Regions from separate parts of the Kocuria sabuli genome, predicted to be linked through region 2. Evidence: riboswitches for the same ligand, from Rfam matches in the RefSeq annotation. Region 2 holds a riboswitch; the other holds the start of a gene.
What was found. Region 2 has a riboswitch for S-adenosylmethionine ahead of RE027_RS08770 (methylenetetrahydrofolate reductase). Riboswitches for the same ligand answer to the same signal wherever they lie in the genome.

Region 1: it holds a riboswitch for S-adenosylmethionine, as region 2 does, so the genes downstream of both, RE027_RS09830 (hypothetical protein) here and RE027_RS08770 (methylenetetrahydrofolate reductase) in region 2, are expected to answer to the same signal.

The regions. Positions count from the first base shown of each region.
Region 1 covers NZ_JAVHZE010000008.1:65,067-74,605, reverse strand. Annotated here, with positions in the region: gene RE027_RS09865 (aldehyde dehydrogenase family protein) at 1-1,179, opposite strand, end outside; gene betT (choline BCCT transporter BetT) at 1,176-3,320, opposite strand; gene RE027_RS09855 (TetR/AcrR family transcriptional regulator) at 3,497-4,027, shown strand; gene RE027_RS09850 (DMT family transporter) at 4,031-4,378, shown strand; gene RE027_RS09845 (DMT family transporter) at 4,378-4,701, shown strand; gene cspE (transcription antiterminator/RNA stability regulator CspE) at 5,031-5,237, shown strand; gene RE027_RS09835 (hypothetical protein) at 5,382-5,564, shown strand; gene RE027_RS09830 (hypothetical protein) at 5,639-5,935, opposite strand; SAM riboswitch class IV at 5,944-6,057, opposite strand; SAM riboswitch class IV at 6,338-6,463, shown strand; gene RE027_RS09825 (hypothetical protein) at 6,477-6,656, shown strand; gene RE027_RS09820 (PIN domain-containing protein) at 6,679-7,062, shown strand; gene RE027_RS09815 (glycosyltransferase family 4 protein) at 7,066-8,235, opposite strand; gene RE027_RS09810 (cell division protein PerM) at 8,407-9,539, shown strand, end outside.
Region 2 covers NZ_JAVHZE010000007.1:2,415-11,953, forward strand. Annotated here, with positions in the region: gene RE027_RS08750 (SRPBCC family protein) at 1-35, opposite strand, end outside; gene RE027_RS08755 (ArsR/SmtB family transcription factor) at 39-392, opposite strand; gene RE027_RS08760 (hypothetical protein) at 439-1,836, opposite strand; gene RE027_RS08765 (glycosyltransferase) at 1,833-2,825, opposite strand; SAM riboswitch class I at 3,046-3,149, shown strand; gene RE027_RS08770 (methylenetetrahydrofolate reductase) at 3,218-4,141, shown strand; gene metE (5-methyltetrahydropteroyltriglutamate--homocysteine S-methyltransferase) at 4,222-6,639, shown strand; gene ald (alanine dehydrogenase) at 6,823-7,917, opposite strand; gene RE027_RS08785 (D-2-hydroxyacid dehydrogenase) at 7,993-8,994, opposite strand; gene RE027_RS08790 (M24 family metallopeptidase) at 9,058-9,539, shown strand, end outside.

The sequences.
Region 1 (9,539 bases), on a different contig from region 2:
GCCGAAGGCCTCGTCGTGGACGCAGTCCATCTCCCGGGTGCACCGGTCGATGACGGTGGGCGGGTAGAAGAAGCCCTGCTCCAGGTCCAGCGTCCCGTCGGCGGATGCCCCGGTCGAGTAGGCGCCGCCGGTGCGGATCCGGGCGCCCTGCTCACGGGCGCGCTGCACGTAGGCGTGGACCTTCTCGCGCTGGGCGGCCGAGATGATCGCCCCGGTCTCGGCCCGGTCGTCGAAGGGCCCGCCGAGGCGGATCTGCTCGGCCCGGCGGACGAGCTCGTCGACGAAGCGCTCGGCGATCGACTCCTCGACCACCAGGCGGGCCCCGGCCGAGCAGACCTGCCCCGAGTGCACGAACGCGCCGTTGAGGGCGTTGTCCACGGCGGCGTCGAAGTCGGCGTCGGCGAAGACCACGTTGGGGTTCTTCCCGCCCAGCTCCAGGGCGATCTTCTTGACGGTCGGCGCGGCGGCGGCCGCGATCCGCCGGCCGGTCAGCACGCCGCCGGTGAAGGAGACCAGGTCCACGTCCGGGGACGAGGACAGCGGCGCACCGGCCTCGGCGCCCGCGCCGAGCACGAGGTTGGCCACGCCGTCGGGCAGGCCGACCTCCTGGAGGACCTGCATCATCAGGATCGCCGTGTGCGGGGTGAGCTCGGCGGGCTTGAGCACGAAGGTGCAGCCGGCGGCCAGCGCCGGGGCGATCTTCCAGGCGGCCTGCAGCAGCGGGTAGTTCCAGGGCGTGATCATCCCGCACACCCCCACCGGCTCGGTGACGACCGTGGAGACCACGGCGGGGTCCCCGGCGTCGACGACGCGGCCGGCCTGCTCGGCGGCGTTCTTGCCGAACCACGCGAAGCACGCGGCGATGTCGTCCATGTCGATTTCGGACTCGACCAGGCGCTTGCCGGTGTCCAGGGACTCGGCGCGGGCGAACTCGTCCTTGCGCTCGCGCAGCCGGGCGGCGACCCGCAGCAGCAGGTCACCGCGCGCCGGGGCGGGCACCGACGACCAGCGGCCGTCGTCGAAGGCGCGACGGGCCGCGGCGATCGCGCGACCGGTGTCCTCGGCCGTGGCCTCGGCGACCACGCCGACCTCGGTGCCGTCGGCCGGGCAGACGATGGTGCGGGTGCCGCCCTCGGCGGCGGCCTCCCAGCGTCCGTCGATGAACAGTGTCTCGGTCACGGGTGTTCCTCCTTCACCGCGGGGATCTGCCCCGTCGGCACGTCGTGGATGTCGGTGGACCAGTCGGGGTGGCCCTCGGCGCCGTCCTGGATCCTGGACGGGCCGGTGTGGATGCTCAGGAAGGCCAGATGCGCCTCCCAGCTGTCGAGGACGTCGTTGATGACCTGTTCGCGGTCCCAGTCCATGACGTCGGTGCCCTGCGAGCCGGTCTCGCTGAAGACCTCGAGGCGGTAGTAGAGGTCGGAGTCCGGGTTGGTGCGGAACCCGCCGAAGGCGGGCACCGGGGTGGCCACCGGATAGATCTGGTAGCAGAAGCCCCGGTCCTTGCCCATGTGCACGCTCAGCGTGTGCTCGGACAGCCCCTGGTAGCCGACCACCGAGCTGGTGAGCTCGGCGTCGCGGCCATGGGCCCGGAACTCCTCGACGACCTCCGCCAGCGCCGGGGCCAGCACCTGCTCCTCGTAGCGGAGCACGGCCCGCGGGCCCGGGAACGAGCCGGTCCGGGAGAGCCGCCGGCGCCAGTGGCTGTCCGGGCCGGGAATGCGGGAGGCGGCCGCGGAGCGGCGGGTGGAGCTGCGCCCTTCGCGCTGGGAGCGCTCGGTGCGCAGAGCCTTCCAGAACCCGATCATCACCAGGTACATCACGATCGAGAAGGGCAGGCCGATGATGAGCGTGGCCGCCTGCAGGGTGGCCACGCCGCCGACGAGCAGCATCGCCAGGGTCAGCAGGCCGGTGGCGGCGGCCCAGAAGACGCGGAGCCACTTGGGCCCGTCCTGGGTCGGGTCCTGGATGGTCGAGGTGAACGTGGACATCACGAGCGCGCCCGAATCGGCGCTGGTGACGTAGAACAGCAGCCCGGCCAGCGAGGCGAGCGCGATCAGCAGCGGGGCGCCCGGATACTGCTCGAGCAGGGAGTAGAAGGCCCGCTCGGGGGTGTTCATGGCGACCTGGCCGAAGGCGTCGTCGCCGCCGGTGACGATCGCCAGGGCGCTGTTGCCGAAGATCGAGACCAGGATGAGGATGAACACGAACGGCACGGTCAGGGTCGCGATCACGAACTCGCGCAGCGTGCGGCCGCGGGAGATGCGCGCCAGGAAGAGCCCCACGAACGGCGCCCAGGCGATCCACCAGGCCCAGAAGAACAGCGTCCACCCGGCCATCCACTCCGCGGCGCCCGTGTAGGCGAAGGTGTCCAGGGTGATCCCGGGCAGCGCGGAGACGTAGTCGCCGAGGTTCTGCACCATGGCGTCGAGCAGGAACGAGGTCCGGCCGGCCACGAGCACCCAGACGATCAGCGCCACGGCCATCAGCACGTTGAGCTCCGAGAGCCGGCGGATGCCCTTGTCCACGCCCGAGACGCACGAGGCGGTGGCCATGACGACGGCGACGACGATGAGCCCGATCTGGGCGGCGACGCCCTCCTCGATCCCGAACAGCAGGAACAGGCCGTAGTTGAGCTGCACCACGCCGATGCCCAGCGAGGTGGCCACGCCGAAGATCGTGCCCAGCAGCGCGGCGATGTCCACGGCGTCCCCGGCCCGGCCGTGCACCCGCTTGCCGATCAGCGGGTAGAGGGCCGAGCGGATGCTCAGCGGCATGTTCCAGCGGTAGGCGAAGTAGCCGAAGGCCATGCCCATCAGGGCGTACATCGCCCAGCCGCTCACGCCGTAGTGGAACAGGGTCCACACCACGGCCATGCGGGTGGCCTCGGCCGTCCCGCCGTCCCCGGTGGGCGGGCCGTAGTACTGGGTGACCGGCTCGGCCACGGAGAAGAACAGCAGGTCGATGCCGATGCCCGCCGCGAACAGCATCGCGGTCCAGGTGAAGAGGTTGTACTGGGGCTTGGAGTGGTCCGGGCCCATCTTGATCGTGCCCTCGCGGGAGAACGCCACCACGAGCACGAAGACCGTCACCACGGTGGCGGTCAGCACGTAGAACCAGCCCATGTTGGTGGCGATCCAGCCGACCACGGCGCTGATCACCGTGGAGGCCTGGTCGGGGGCGAGGATCGCCCACAGCGAGAACAGGATGATGCTGACGCCGGAGCCGGCGAAGACGACCCGGTTCACGGCCGGCCGGGCGCGTTGCGCGCCGGCGGGGGCCTCGGTGTTCGACGTGCTGTCGTGCACGGCAGTGGTCATGGGACGGATCCTCCTGTGGAGAGTGGTCCAGAGCGTGGTGCGCCCGGTGACCGGTCCTGCGCGGACCGGACGGGGCGGGACGTCGTCGTCCTGCAGCGGGCCGCTGGAGTGCTGTGCATCACACCGGCCACGCGTCACATCGTGACACCATCCTTCCGGTTGGTAAAGTCCTACTTATGAACACCTCTTCCCGCGAGCGGATCCTCGGCGGCGCCCTCGAGCTGATCCGGAGCGGCGGCACGGTCTCCCTCGCCTCGGCCGCACACCAGGTGGGACTGACCAAGCCGGGCGTGATGTACCACTTCCCCACCAAGGAGGCGCTGATGCTCGCCCTGGTGGACCGGGTGATGGACGGCTGGGACGCGCAGATGTCCCGCCGCCTCTCCGCCCCGCCGGAGCAGGTGCCTGCCGAGGAGCGGCTGCGCGCCTACCTGGACTGGTGTCTCTCGGGCGAGGTCGACGAGACGGACCTGGTGATGCTCACGGACCAGCGGCTGCGCGCCACGCTCAAGGAGCGCTGGGTCGCGCGGGTGGCGCCGTGGGTGGACCTGCCCGAGGACCTGCCCGCCGAGCGCCGGAGCCGGCTGCTGGCCGTGCGGCTGCTCGCCGACGGCGTGTGGTTCGCCGACGCCGCGGGCGTCTTCGCCCCCGACCCGGACGAGCGGGTGCGGGTCCGGGCAGTGGCCGACGCGCTGCTGGCGGACTGAGCCGTGGTGCGCTGGCTGCTGCTGATCGCCGCCGTGCTCAGCGAGGTGGTGGCCACGCTGTCGCTGAAGGCCGCGCTGGACCAGCCCGCCTGGTACGCGCTCGTCGTCACCGGCTACGGCGCCGCCTTCGCGTTCCTCGCCGCCGTGCTGCGCCGGGGCACACCCGTGGGGGTCGCCTACGGCGTGTGGGCCGCCCTGGGCGTGACGCTCACCGCCCTGGGGGCGGCCGTGGTCTTCGACGAGCAGCTGAGCCCGGCCGTGCTGGCCGGGATCGGGCTGGTCGTGGCCGGAGTGCTCTGCGTGGAGATCGGCTCCCACCGTCCCGCCCGGCGGCAGGACGGGGCGGTCTGATGGCCTGGCTGTTCCTCACCGGCTCGATCCTCACCGAGGTCGCCGCGACCCTGTCCCTGCGGACGGCCGCCCGGGGCCGCCCCCGCTGGTACGCCGCCGTGGTCGCGGGCTACCTGGTGGCCTTCACCTGCCTGAGTCTCGCGCTGGCCGAGGGCATGGCCCTCGGGGTCGCCTACGGCATCTGGTCGGCCGCCGGGGTGGCGCTGACGGCGGTGGCCGGGCGGCTGCTGTTCCGCGAGCCGTTCACCTGGGTGACGGCGGCCGGGGTGGCGCTCATCGCCGGCGGGGTGCTGCTCATCGAACTGGGCGCCCCGCCGGTCTGAGCGGCTCCCGACGGAGGACTCTGCCCCGGCGGGGCCGGTGCCGCTGTTCCGGTCCCGCCGGGAGCCCGGCAGGACCGGCCCGCGGGCGAGAAGGTCCACCACGTCCCGGTGCGGGTGCCCGGGACCTCCGCCCTCTGCGCCGCCCGGGTGGCGTGGTGCCGGAACTCGTGTAGAGTGGTCCCCGGTTGTTGAGGTTCGTTTTTGTATTTCAAGCAGTTCGGCCCATCCGGGTGCAGCAGTTTTTCTGAGAAGACGTTTTCCACGCATCACAACTTTTGTGTTTCTCGAACGTCGGGAAACGTGCATCTCATGAAAGATCAGGTCTCTCCATGACTACCGGTATCGTCAAGTGGTTCAACGCTGACAAGGGCTTCGGCTTCATCACCCCCGAGGACGGCTCCAAGGACGTCTTCGCCCACTTCTCCGCGATCAACTCGGGTGGCTTCCGCTCCCTGAACGAGAACGACCGCGTCGAGTTCGAGACCCAGGACGGCCCCAAGGGCCCCCAGGCCGCGAACATCACCGTCATCTCCTGACGATCCCCTCCGCGGGCCTGCGCGCCCGCTGATCGTCCAGAACCGCCGTCGAGCCCTGCGCCCGGCGGCGGTTCTGTCGTCCCGGCGACGCCCCGCCGGTCCGTGCCGTGGCGGCCGTGCCGCCGCCGACCGAGAGGATCCCCTGTGACCGGACCCGTCCCGCCCCCGGACGAGCCGGAGGACCCGTTCGTGGTGAACCGGGTCTCCGACGCCGAGCTCGACGTCTCCGTGCCCTTCGAGCTCGAGGCCTCCGAGTGGGACCTCGAGGGGTCCGCCGACGAGGCCGGGGACGGCTGGGGCCCGGCCGGGGACTACGGCCTGGAGTGAACCGCCCCGGGGTGCCCCCACGACGAAGGCCGCAGCCCACCGGGCTGCGGCCTTCGTCGTGTCCCGCCCGCCGGCTACGCCGACAGCGGGAGGGACACGGGGTGGAGCTTGAAGAACGGGTGCCGTCCCGTCGCCGCCAGGGCGCCGGGAACGAGGAGCTGGCGGTACTTGGCGCACCATTGCGCGCTGCCCGTCGTGTGCTCCGCCGCGGCGGCGAGGTCGTCGGTCTCCGGGCTGAGGTACTCCTGCACGCCGCCGTCCGTCGAGGTGAGCCGGACGAGGTGCAGATCGGGGAGGGCGGTGACGGTGACGTCGACCCACTCCTCCCGCTGGTCGGTGGTGGTCGCTGTTCTTTCTTCGGACATGGTCATGTTTTCTCCTGACGTTCTTGTGGGCATCCGGTGTCGTTGCCCACCGCTTCGTCATCCGATCCACCCGTGAACATCGGGTTGGCGCGCAGCGGGTCGGAGCCCCTCCGCGGACCCTCCGGAGGACCCGTGGCCCTCCGTCGAGCACGCGGACGCCGCATCTCGAGAAGCAGGTCCAGGCTACCCCGCACCTCCGACGGACCGCCAAGCCGGTCGCGAGTTGTGTCACCGAACCGTAATGGGCGGGGCCGCCCCGGTGCTCGCCACCCATTCCAGCGCAACGATGTGTCAGCGAGATGTCCTCCCGGTGACCGGCCGGGGAAGGCCTGCGCGCAGGCCCGCCCACGCCTGCACCGGGGCCGCCGGAGGACGCGCGGGGGCCCGATGTGGTTCAATGGGGGACAGCTTCAAGAGACCCGGTTGCCAAGCTCCGACTAGACCGGGCACCAACCCCATGTTCACGGGTGGTTCGGATGACGAAGCGGCTCGCATCGCCGCAGTGGCGGCACCCGGTGCGAGCAAGAGCGCCCCGAGGATCCCGGTCATGCCAGATGCCTTTCCCCCTGTCGCCGTCGCCCACCTGGGCGGCCCCCCTGCCGCCGCCGCCGTGCTCGGCACCGCCGCGATGAGCATCGACGACTACGCCCGCGTGGTGCAGGCGCGCACGGAGTTCGTCGACTTCCTGCTGGCCCCCGTGCGCGGGCAGCTCGCCGCCGCGGCCTGAGGCCCGGCCGAGGACCGACGACGTGGACCTGCTCCTGGACCGTTCCGTGCTGCTCGGGGTGCGCACCCCGGACCGCTCGCCCGAGCTGGCCGGGGTCCTGCGCCAGCACGGCCACCGGCGGCTCTTCCTGTCCGCCCTGGTGCTGGGCGAGCTGCTGGCCGGGCGGCCCGACGAGGCGCAGTGGACGGAGCAGCTCGAGCTGCGCTTCCCCGACCGCGTGCTCCCCGTGGACGCCGCCGTGAGCAGGGCGTGGGGAGGCCTGGGCGCCGCAGGGACGGCCGACCCGGTGGCCGGTCTGACCGCGGCCACCGCCCTGGTGCACGGACTGACCGTGCTGAGCGCCGAGCCGCAGCGGTACGCGGGCACCGGGGTGCCCGTGCTCGACGTGACTCCCGTCCGGGGATAGGCCTCAGGCGGCGCGGCGGGAGCGGGGGCCGTGCTCGCGGGCGCCCAGCGCCACGGCCCGGTCGTAGTGCTCGATCAGCTGCCCGACCAGGACGTCCCACGTCCGGCCCTGGACCGCGGCGTGCGCGGCCGCCCCGAAGGCGGCCCGCTTGGCGTCGTCGCCCAGGAGGTCGGCCACGTGCCCGCGCAGGGCCGTCAGGTCCCCGGGCGGATAGAGCCAGCCGGTGCGGGAGGAGTCCACGAGGTCCACGGGCCCGCCCCGTCCCGTCGCCACCACCGGCACCCCGGAGGCCATGGCCTCCTGGATCGTCTGGCAGAACGTCTCGAACTCTCCCGGGTGGACGAACACGTCGAAGGACGCCATGATGCGGGCGAGGTCCGCCCCGGAGCGCCGGCCGGTGAAGTGCGCGCCCGGGAGCCGGCGGCGCAGGGCCTCCTCCTCCGGCCCCGAGCCCACGACGACGAGGCGGGTGCCGGGCAGGTCCGCGACCGCGGCGAGGTCCTCGACCTGCTTCTCCGGGGCGATCCGGCCCACGTAGCCCACGATCCGGCGCCCGCCGCCGACCTCCGCCCGCCACCGCTCGTCGCGGTGCCGCGGGCAGAACCGGGTGGTGTCCACGCCCCGCCGCCACAGGTGCACGTCGCGCACCCCGTGCGCGACGAGCTGCCCGACGGCGGACGAGGACGGGGCGAGGGTCAGGGTCGCGGCGTTGTGCATGCTGCGCACGTGTCCCCACAGGAGCTGCTCGAGGAACGGGGCGCCGTACTTCGCCGCGTAGCCGGGCACGTCGGTCTGGTACACCGCCACGGACGGCACGCCGAGCTGGTGGGCGGCCAGGATCGCCCGCCGGCCCAGGACGAACGGGGAGGCGACGTGGACGACGTCGGGGCGGAACCGCTCCAGCTGCCGCCGCACCCGGGCCACGGTCCCGCCCGCCACGCGCACGTCGGGATAACCGGTGAGGGGCAGGGCGGGCAGCCGGTGCACGGGGACCCCGCCGAGCTCCTCGACGACCTCCTCCGTGCGGCGCCCCAGCGGTGCGGGGTCGTAGGAGGGCGCCACGACCACGACGTCGTGGCCGCGGGCGCCCAGCTGCTCGACCACCCTAAGGACCGAGTGGGTGACACCGTTCAGGTGGGGGAGGAACTGCTCGGCGACCACGGCGACTCTCATGGCCCGAGCCTCTCCGGCGGAGGCGTCCCCCCGGGAAGCGGCACGTGGCCCGCCGGTGAAGGCGCCGTGAAGCCTCGGCCGAGGTCCCGGACGCGCGTGGGAAGATGGGCGGTGATGAACTCCCAAGGCTCTTCCTCCCCCGCTCCGTCCGCCGACCGCCGCGGTGTCCCCATGCCGCTGTGGCTGCAGGGCGTGCTGGAACTCGGCTCGGTGGCCGTGGTCTCCTACCTGCTGGTGCTGCTGACCGTCCTCATGGTGTGGCTCGCCGACGGCTCGGACTCCCTCGGCCTGGCCGGGAGCTTCGTGCTCTCCGGCCAGGTGTGGCTGCTCGCCCACCTCACCCCGCTGCAGGTCGCCCTGGACCCCGGGGCGGGGCTGCCCGCGACCACCGGGACGCTCAACCTCGTCCCGCTCGGGCTCACCCTCGTGCCGTTCGCGCTCGCGTGGCGCGCCGGGGGACGGCTCGCGCGCGCCTGCTGGGAGGGGCAGTTCTGGCAGCCGTACCTGAGCGGGCTCGCCGTGTACTCCGCGGCCGGGGCCGTGGCCGGGCTGCTCTTCGGCACCGGCGAGGTCGCGGCGAGCCCGGGGGCCGCGGCGGTCTTCCCGCTCGTGCCGGTGGCGCTGGGGGCGTTCGTCGGGGCCTATCGTGCCTCCCGCTCGCTGCCCGGGCTGATCGGCGTCAACGCCGCCGCGTGGGTCGAGCGGACCAGTCAGTACTCACGGTGGGCCGGTTCGTACGTGTGGGCGGTGCTGCGGGCGGGCTTCGTCGCGGCCGTCGCCGGAGTGGGCGTCGGGGCGACGCTGCTGGCCGCCGCGCTGCTGTGGAACTGGAACGACGTGGTCAACGTCTACCAGCGGCTGGGCACCGGCGTGCCCGGGGACACCGCCCTCACGGGGCTGCAGCTGGGCTACCTGCCGAACCTCGCGGTCTACGCCCTGGCCTGGGCCACGGGTGCGGGGTTCGAGGTCGGCGCCGGCACGCGCGTGTCACCGCTGGGCACGGACGCCGGTCCCGTCCCGATGCTCCCGGCCCTCGCCGCGCTGCCGCCCGCCGAGCTGCCGGCCTGGTCGCTCGCCGTGCTGGTGCTGCCGGTGCTGGCCGGGGTGCTCGCCGGCTGGTGGTTCCTGCGCGAGGGCGAGAACCACCTCGACGACTGGATGGCCCTGCGGCTGCCCGCCCGCTGGATCACCTTCCCGCTCGCCACGCTGCTGACCGGGCTGCTCATCGGGGCGGTCGCGGGCGTGCTGGTGATGCTGCTGAGCTGGCTGGCGCACGGCTCGCTCGGGCTCGGCCGGCTGACGGT
Region 2 (9,539 bases):
CCGTCGGGGACGGTCAGGTGCAGGTCGTGTCCCATGGTTCAGTCCTCCCTGTGCTCGCCGCGTGGTGCGGCGCGGGTGTCGAGCACGGCGTCCAGGCGGCGGAACTGCTCCTCCCGGACCAGCCGGTACCGGTCGATCCAGGCGGTGAGCGCCTCCAGCCGTGCGGGGTTCAGGTGGACGGGCCGCCGCTGGGCGTCACGGGTGCGCGTGACGAGCTGCGCCTGCTCGAGGACCTGGATGTGCTTCGAGACCGCCTGCTTGGAGATCGCGAAGGGTTCCGCCAGTTCGTTGACCGTGGCCGGGCCCCGGCTGAGCCGGGCGACGATGCGGCGGCGGACCGGGTCGGCGAGCGCCAGGAAGGCCTTGTCGAGCAGGTCGTCGTCGGGGCCCACGGTGTTTGTCAACTGATTCCTTGATCAACCTCTTGGTTGTTCAAGGCTACGTCGCGCGGGTGGGCGCGGCAACCTCCGAGACCGGATCGTGACGGGCGGCCGTGTCCTCGTCCGGGGGCACGGAGTCCTCGCGCTCCACCTCCGCGGGCGCGGCGGGCTCCGGGCGCGGCAGCGCGGCGGCGACCAGGCAGGCGGCGGTCACGACGGCGAGCGCGGCCGGCACCCCGCGGTTGACGAAGAGCGCGTGGATCTGGGAGTGGTTGCTGAGCACGGCGTACCAGACGGGCACCACGGCCGCGGGCAGGGCCAGGACGAGCGCGACCGCCCACCGGGACGGCCCGCCGCGCCGCAGCGCCAGGAGCAGTCCCGCCGCGGCGGCCAGCACGCAGCCGGCCAGCACGAGCTCCGCGGTGGGCACCGCGTTCCACCAGTAGGAGGCGTTGACGCGCAGGCCCGCGCCGAAGGCGTCGGAGACGTTCACGTGCTCGCCCCCGGTCCGGAACCCGACGTTCCGCCGGACCACCTCCACGGTGTTCGGGAAGCCCAGGAAGGCCCCGGCGATGACCCACCGCGAGGCCCAGGTGACGGCGAAGGCCACCGGCCACACGATCCCGCTCAGGAGCACCGCCAGGAAGGTCGTCCCCAGCTCGCGGCGGCGGAACCACGTCACGGCGCCGACGGCGAAGGCGGACATCGCCCAGGGCACGGCGGGGGTGGTCAGGAGGTCGACGAAGCAGAAGAGCGCGGCGCCCAGGCCCACTCCTGCGTAGCCGAGCCGGGGCGAGCGGCCGGCCCCGGCCGCGGAGAGGATCACGGACAGGAAGATGAAGGCGATGGAGATCGACTGGCTGAAGGACGTCGACGGGGTGGAGAGCAGGTTCGTCCCCGCGACGTACGGCAGGACGAGTGCCAGTCCCACGGCGGTGGAGGTCCGGGCGCGCACCGCGAGGAACGCCCCGGCCAGGGCGACCACCATGAGGGTGCCCGAGACGATCCGCAGGCCCTCGAGGCCCGCCAGGGCCAGCACGGGGCGGGTGAGCACGGTGTAGCCGGCCCAGTACTTGAAGTAGTCGTTGTCCGCGAGCACGGCGCCCTCGGAGATCGCCCGCAGCTGCTCCGGGCCGCCGCCGCAGGTGGCGATCCGGGGCATCCGGACGGCCCGGCTGAACGCCGACTCCTCCGGGGACGCGCCCAGGCCCGTGCCCGCCACCACGCACTCCGTGAAGGTGTCCGCGGGGGTGCCCATCCGGTCGGCCACCCCGAGGGGGCCGTAGGTGCCGTCCTCGACCGCCGTCAGGAGGTTCTCGACGATCGGCCGGTCCGGCACGGCCTGGCCCAGCACCAGCAGCCCGAACAGGGCGAACTGCAGGACCAGGAGCATGCCGAGGCCCTGGAACCAGGGGCGCAGCGGGGCCAGGCGCCCGCCCGTCCGCTCCCCGCTCACCGGGCCCACCGGCGCTCGTCCCCGGCGGGGGGCGCAGAGCGGCGGGGGTGGTCCCCGCCGCTCCACGGAGGGGCCGGCAGGCACAGGTAGAACAGCCGGGAGGTCTCCCGGCGGATCTTCGCCTGCCCGTGCAGCAGGACGCCCATCAGCAGGAACACCCCGGCCAGGAGCACGAGGGACGCGGCGAGGAACGCCGTCGGGAAGCGGGGCACGAGCCCGGTGCCCGCGAACTCCACCACGACGGGCAGGCCGAGGACCAGTCCGAGCAGGAACAGCGCGAGCGAGACGGCGCCGGTGACGAGGAACGGCCGCTCGTGGAAGAGCAGCTGCCCGAAGATGCCCAGGATCCGGAAGCCGTCGTGGTAGGTGCGCAGCTTGCTCTCGCTGCCCTCGGCCCGGTCCCGGAAGCCGACCTCGACCTCGGTCTGCGGCACGCGGGCGTTGACGGCGTGCACGGTCAGCTCGGTCTCGATCTCGAACTCCCGGGACAGCGCGGGGAAGGACTTCACGAAGCGCCGCGAGAACACCCGGTAGCCGCTGAGCATGTCGCTGACCGGGCGGCGGAAGGCGAAGGTGACGAGGGTGTTGAAGAACCGGTTGCCGGACTCGTGGCCCGCCCGGTAGGCGGTGCCGCTGACCTGCCGGCGCACGCCCAGCACGTGGTCGTAGGGGCCCGCCAGCAGCGTCTCGATCATCCGGGGCGCGTCGGCCACGTCGTAGGTGTCGTCGCCGTCGATGAGGACGTAGACGTCGGCGTCGAGGTCCGCGAAGGCCCGCCGGACCACGTTGCCCTTGCCCTTCTCCTCCTCGCGCCGGACGTGGGCACCGGCCCGCCGGGCGGCCTCGACGGTGCCGTCGGTCGAGCAGTTGTCGTAGACGTGGACCTCGATGCCGGGGACCGTGGCGTGCAGGTCGGTGACGACCTTCGCGATCGCGGCCTCCTCGTTGTGGCACGGCACGACGGCCACGATGCGGGGTGTGGGGGGCATGGGCTCTCGTTCCTGAGGTCCTCGGGGGCTGGGCACGTTCATTATGGGCGCGGGCGCCCGCGGCGCCGAAACTGTTGCACCCCGCGGGGCGCACGGGGTGCGCGGCGCCCGGCGTCGATGTTGCGCCGCATGACGTCGTCCGCGTCACAGTACGCGCACCGGCGTCTTCCGGGCCGCCGGGCTTGGCACCCGGCCGGGCGACCCGCTGGAATGGGCCTTGCATCTATCCAGAGCGGCCGAGAGACCTGGCTCGTCGACGCCGCAGCAACCATCCGCAGCCCCACGGGGTGCGCGGAACGGTGCTCCCGCCAGGACCGATGGAGCTGTCGCAGCCTCCCGGGTCCACCCCGGGACGGTCGGCGCCCTCCCTCGGGGTGACCCCAGGAGGTTCTGTGAGACGACCACCCGACCGGACGGCGCCACCGCCGTCGCTGTCCTACGAGCTCTACCCACCGCGCTGCTCGGCGAGCGCCGAGGCGCTGCTGCGGACCATCGAGGAGCTCGAGGCCACCCGCCCCGACCACGTCGCCGTCACCTACAGCGGGGACGCCCCGCGCCGGGCCGGGTCGCTGGCCCTGCTCGACCACCTCGTGGCCCGCACCGGTCTGCGGCCCCTGGCGCACCTGACGTGCGTGGGCAGCACGCGGGCCGAGCTGGAGGAGACCGTGACCTCCCTCGTGCACCGCGGCGTCCGGGGCGTCCTGGCCCTGCGCGGTGACCTGGAGCCGGGCGCGGAGCCCGGCGAGCTGACCCACGCCGGGGACCTCGTGGAGCTGGTGCGCGAGGTCGAGCAGCGCCACACCGCGTCCCTCGCCGGCGGCCGGCTCGCCGTGGGCGTGGCCGCCTATCCGACCCGGCACCCGGAGTCCCCGTCCTTCCGGCACGACATCGAGGCGCTGCTGGCCAAGCAGCGCGCCGGCGCGGACTTCGCCATCACGCAGGTCTACTTCCGCCCGCAGCGCTACGAGCGTCTCGTGGCGGCCGCCCGGGCGGCCGGGGTGACGATCCCGATCGTGCCGGGGATCATGCCCGTCACGGAGCCGCGGCGGCTGGCCACGCTGTGCCGGCTCGCCGGGCTCCGGCCCCACCCGGGCCTGGCCGCCGCCCTCGAGGACGCCGCCGGGCCCGCCGAGCGGCACCGGGCGGGCGTCGCGTTCGCGACCCGGCTCGCCCGCGCGGCCCTGGACGCCGGAGCGCCCGGGCTGCACCTCTACACCTTCAACGAGCACCGGGCCGCGCTGGACCTGCTGGAGTGCGTGGACCTGCCGCGCGTCCCCTACGAGCCGGCGGCACTGCCCGACCTGCTGCCCGCCTGAGCAGCGGGCGCCACCGTCCGCCCCGTTCTGCCCGAGCACCGTCCCGAACGCCCTTCCGCACACGTCCCAGGAGCACACCCATGAGCACGACCACCCCCGCCGCCCCCTTCCCCGCCGCCACCATCACCGGCTACCCCCGGATCGGCCGGCGCCGCGAGCTGAAGAAGGCCCTCGAGTCCTACTGGGCCGGACGCTCGACCCGCGAGGAGCTCGAGACGACGGCCGCCGAGCTGCAGCTGGCCACCTACCGGCGGCTCGTGGAGCTGGGCCTCGGCGCGGACGACTCGTCCCTGCCGGCCGAGTTCGCCCTCTACGACCAGGTCCTCGACACCACCGTGGCCCTCGGCGCGGTGCCCACCCGCTTCGCCGACCTGGCCGACGCGGAGGGCCGGCTGGACCTCGACGCCGGCTTCGTCCTGGCCCGTGGCGACGCCGGCCGGGCGCCGCTGGAGATGACCAAGTGGTTCGACACCAACTACCACTACCTCGTCCCCGAGATCGGCCCCACGACCCCCTTCACCGCCTCCGCCGGCCGGCTCGTGGCCGACGTGCGCCGCGCCGCCGAGCACGGGTTCACCGTCCGCCCCGTGCTCGTCGGCCCCGTCTCCCTCCTCCTCCTGGCCAAGGCCGACGACGACGCCCCCGCCGGCTTCGATCCGCTGCAGCGCCTCGGCGACGTGCTCCCGGTGTACGCCCAGCTGCTGAGCGAACTCGCCGCGGCCGGCGCCGAGTGGGTGCAGCTGGAGGAGCCGGCCCTCGTGGCCGACCAGGACGTGCCCGCGGAGCAGGTCGCCGCGGCCGTGCGCGGGGCCTACACGGCCCTCACCGCCGCCGCCGAGCGCCCGCAGCTGCTCGTCACCACCTCCTACGGCTCGCTCGCCTCGCTGCTGCGGCCGCTGGCCGGCTCGGGCGTCGAGGCCCTGCACCTGGACCTCGTCAAGGGCGCGGTGCCCTCCGCCGAGGAGCTGGAGCTCTTCCGGGGCGAGGACGCCCCGGTGCTCGTCGCCGGCGCCGTCGACGGCCACAACATCTGGCGGGCCGACCTCGGCGGCCGGCTCGGCCGGCTCGAGGAGCTCGCCCGCGCGGGCGTCCGGGTCTCCGTGGCCAGCTCCACGTCCCTCTTCCACGTCCCCCACGACGTCGCCGAGGAGACGCAGCTGGACCCCGTGCTGCGCAGCTGGCTCGCGTTCGCCGACCAGAAGGTCGGCGAGATCGTGACCCTCTCCCGGGGCCTGGCCGCCGGCCGGGACGCCGTGGCGGAGCAGCTGGCCGAGGCCGCCGAGGCCCGCCGCACCCGTGCGGGCGCGCCGGGCGTCCGTGACGCGGCCGTGCGCGAGCGCGCCGCGTCCGTGACCGCCGCGGAGATCGGGCGCGCCCCCGCCGAGGTCCGCCGCGCCGCCCAGGAGGGCCGCTCCTTCACGGCGTCCGGGCCCCTGCCCCTGCTGCCGACGACGACGATCGGCTCCTACCCGCAGACGCCCGAGGTCCGGGCGCAGCGGGCGAAGGCCCGCTCCGGCGCTGTCACCCCCGAGGCCTACGACCGGTTCCTGCGCGAGGAGATCGAGCGCGTGATCCGACTGCAGGAGGAGCTCGGCCTGGACGTGCTCGTGCACGGCGAGGCGGAGCGCAACGACATGGTGCAGTACTTCGCCGAGCACCTCGACGGCTTCGCGACCACGGTGCACGGCTGGGTCCAGTCCTACGGCTCCCGCTGCACCCGCCCCTCCATCCTCTGGGGCGACGTCAGCCGCGAGGGCGAGGGACTGCGCGGCGAGGCCTTCACCGTCCCCTGGATCAGCCACGCCCAGTCCCTCACCGACAAGCCGGTCAAGGGCATGCTGACGGGACCGGTGACGATCCTCGCGTGGTCCTTCGTGCGCGACGACCAGCCGCTCGGGGAGACCGCGAACCAGGTGGCGCTCGCCCTGCGCGACGAGGTCCTGGACCTCGAGGCCGCCGGGATCGGGATCATCCAGGTCGACGAGCCGGCACTGCGGGAGCTGCTGCCGCTGCGCCGGGGGGACCAGCCGGCCTACCTGGCGTGGTCCGTGGACTCCTTCCGCCTGGCCACCTCCGGGGTGCGGGACGAGACCCAGGTCCACACCCACCTGTGCTACTCGGAGTTCGGCGAGGTGGTCGACGCGATCGACGGCCTGGACGCCGACGTCACGAGCATCGAGGCGGCCCGCTCCCGGATGGAGGTGCTGACGGACCTCGAGGCCGCGGGCTTCTCCCGCGGCATCGGCCCGGGGGTGTGGGACATCCACTCCCCGCGCGTGCCCTCCCAGGAGGAGATCGAGCAGCTGCTCGAGCGGGCGCTCGAGCACGTGCCGGCGCGGACCCTGTGGGTCAACCCGGACTGCGGCCTGAAGACCCGCGGCTACGAGGAGACGAAGGCCTCCCTGGAGCACCTCGTGGCGGCGGCCCGGACCGCGCGGGAGCGGGTGGCGCAGCCGGCCGGGCGGCCGCTGATCGTCCAGCACGGCTCGCGGGTCTGACCTCGCCGGCGCCGGGGGCCCGGCGCGAGTGACCACGGGGACCGCGAGTGACCACGGCATGCCGTGGTCACTCGCGGTCCCCGTGGTCGGTGGGATCTTCCTGCACCGATCCAGGACCTTGCTGCTGAGGCGTTCGGGCACTCCGCCGGCCGGCTCGGGCGGGCACGGCAGAGCCCGGGGAACTCAGTCCAGCCGCGCCGGCAGGTCGTCGAAGGCCTGCGCCACGCCGGCGTGGCGGATCGTGCCCCCGGCCGTGTTGAGCCCGGCGGCGAACTCCGGGTCGCCGGCCAGGGCCTGCCCGGGCCCGCGGGCGAGCCGGCGCAGGTACGGGGTCGTGGCGTTGGCCAGGGCGCGGCTCGCGGTGCGCGGCACGACGCCGGGCATGTTGGCCACGCAGTAGTGGGTGATCCCGTCCACCTCGAACGTCGGGTCGTCGTAGGTCGTCGGGTGGGAGGTCTCGAAGCACCCGCCCTGGTCGATGGCCACGTCCACGAGCAGGGCGTGGTCGTGCAGGAGGGGCAGGTGCTCGCGGCGCACGAGCTTCGGCGCGGCCGCCCCCGGGACGAGCACCGCACCGATCACCACGTCCGCCCCGGAGATCTCCTCCTCCAGCACGTGCTCGTCGCTCATGAGCACCCGGGCGCGGTGGCCCAGCAGGTCGGTGAGCTCGCGGACGCGGACACCGGACGCGTCCAGCACGGTCACGTCGGCCATCAGGCCCGAGGACATCAGGGCGGCCTGGGTGCCCACGGCACCGCCGCCGACCACAACGACCTTGGCCGCCGCGACGCCGGGGACCCCGCCCATGAGCAGACCGGGACCACCGGCGTTGGTCTGCAGGTGGTGGGCGGCGGACTGGGCGGCGAGCCGCCCGGCGATCTCGGACATGGGCTGCAGCAGGGGCAGGGCCCGCCCGGAGCGCACCGTCTCGAAGGCCACCCCGGTGGTGCCGGCCTCGAGCAGCGCCTCCGTCAGGGGGCGGTCGGCGGCCAGGTGCAGGTACGCGAAGAGCGTCAGGTCCGGGCGCAGGAATTCGTACTCCTCGGCCACCGGCTCCTTGACCTTGACCAACAGCTCCGCCTGCTCCCACACCGTGTGCCGGTCGACCACCTCGGCCCCGGCGGCGGCGTAGGCGGCGTCGTCGAACCCGGACCCCTCGCCCGCGCCGGTCTCCACGAGCACCTCGTGGCCGTCGCGCACGAGCTGGGTCACCCCCGCCGGCACGAGGCCCACCCGGCGCTCGGCCGGCTTGATCTCCCTGGGAACTGCTACGCGCATGGTCGGTGCTCTCCTCTCGTCGCGGCTCGTCCCCGGGGGTCCGCGGCACCGTCGCCGCGGGCCCCGGTCCCTGTCTCAGCAGGACCGGACGTAGCCGGCTTCCTTGTCCACCTCGTGGTGCAGCGGCTCCCCGGCCGTCCAGCGCCGGAGGTTGTCCTCGAACTGGGCCGCGAGCTCGTCCCGCCACCCCTCGACGTCGCCGCACATGTGCGCGGACACGTGCACATTGTCCATCGCCCAGAAGGGATGGGTCGACGGCAGGGGCTCCGTGTCGAAGACGTCCAGGGTCGCGGCCGCGGGACGCCCCGCCACGAGTGCCTCCCGCAGCGCGTCCTCGTCCACCAGCTGCCCCCGCCCCACGTTGACGAGGTGCGCGTGCGGGGACATCGCGGCGAGCACCCGCGCGTCGGCGAGCCCGCGCGTCTGCTCGGTCAGGGGCGCGGCGAGCACCAGGTGGTCGGCCCACCCCGCGTGCTCGGCCAGCTCCGCGGCGGGGACGACCGTCCCGAAGTCGGGGTCCTCCGCCCGGGGCGTGCGCCCGGCGCCGCGCACGTCCAGCCCCGCGGCCCGCAGCAGCCGGGCGGTCTCCCGGCCGATCCCCCCGGTGCCCACGACCAGGGCGGTGGAGCCCCGGGTGCGCCGGAGCTCGCGGTGCACCCAGCGCCGCTCGCGCTGCAGCGCCTTGCTGCGGTGCAGCTGCTTGTCCTGGGCCAGGACGGCCGCGAGGACGAACTCCGCGACGGGCCGGTCGAAGACCCCGTGGGCGTTGGTCAGCCGGACGTCGGAGGAGCGCAGCGCCGGGAACAGCACGGCGTCCACCCCGGCGGCGGCCACGTGCACCCAGCGCAGTCCGGTCGCCGCGTCCCAGGCCCCGGCGAGGGCGTCGGAGAAGAAGTCCCACAGGAGCAGCACCTCGGCCGGTCGCCGCCCCCCGCTGCCGGCCAGGGCCGCGGCCAGTCCCGCACGGGTCACCACCGTGACGTCGGCGAGGCGGCGCAGGGCCGCCTCGTTGGCGGGAGGGGGCGTGCCCTCCGCGGTCAGCACGACGACGCGGGGCGGCTCGGGCGCGGTGCTCATGAAGCCACCCTACGGACCGGTCCGATTGTTGACAATCATCCGGGGCTGTTCCCATCATGGGCCATGGGCACCTCCGCGACCGCCCCTGTGACCGCTCCCGACCCCGACGTGCGCCCCGCCCTGTTCAGCCCCGAGGAGTACGCCGCGCGGCTGCGGGCGGTGCGGGAGAAGATGGCGGAGCAGGGCCTGAGCGCCCTGGTCGTGACGGACCCCGCGAACCTGTTCTACCTGACCGGCTACGACGCCTGGTCCTTCTACACCCCGCAGCTGCTCCTCGTGCCCGCGGAGGGCCAGCTGCTCCTGTTCCTGCGGGAGATGGACGCCCGCGGGGCGTTCCGCACTGCGCGGCTGCCCCCGGAGCAGATCGTCGGCTACCCCGAGCGGTACGTGCAGCACCCGCACCTGCACCCGTTCGACTGGGTGGCCCTCGCCCTGCGCCGCCGCGGCCGGGTGGCCCCGGCCGCCCGCGGGTGCGTGGGCCTGGAGATGGACTCCCACTTCTTCTCCCCCAAGGGCTACCGCTCCCTCGTCCACGCGCTGCCGGA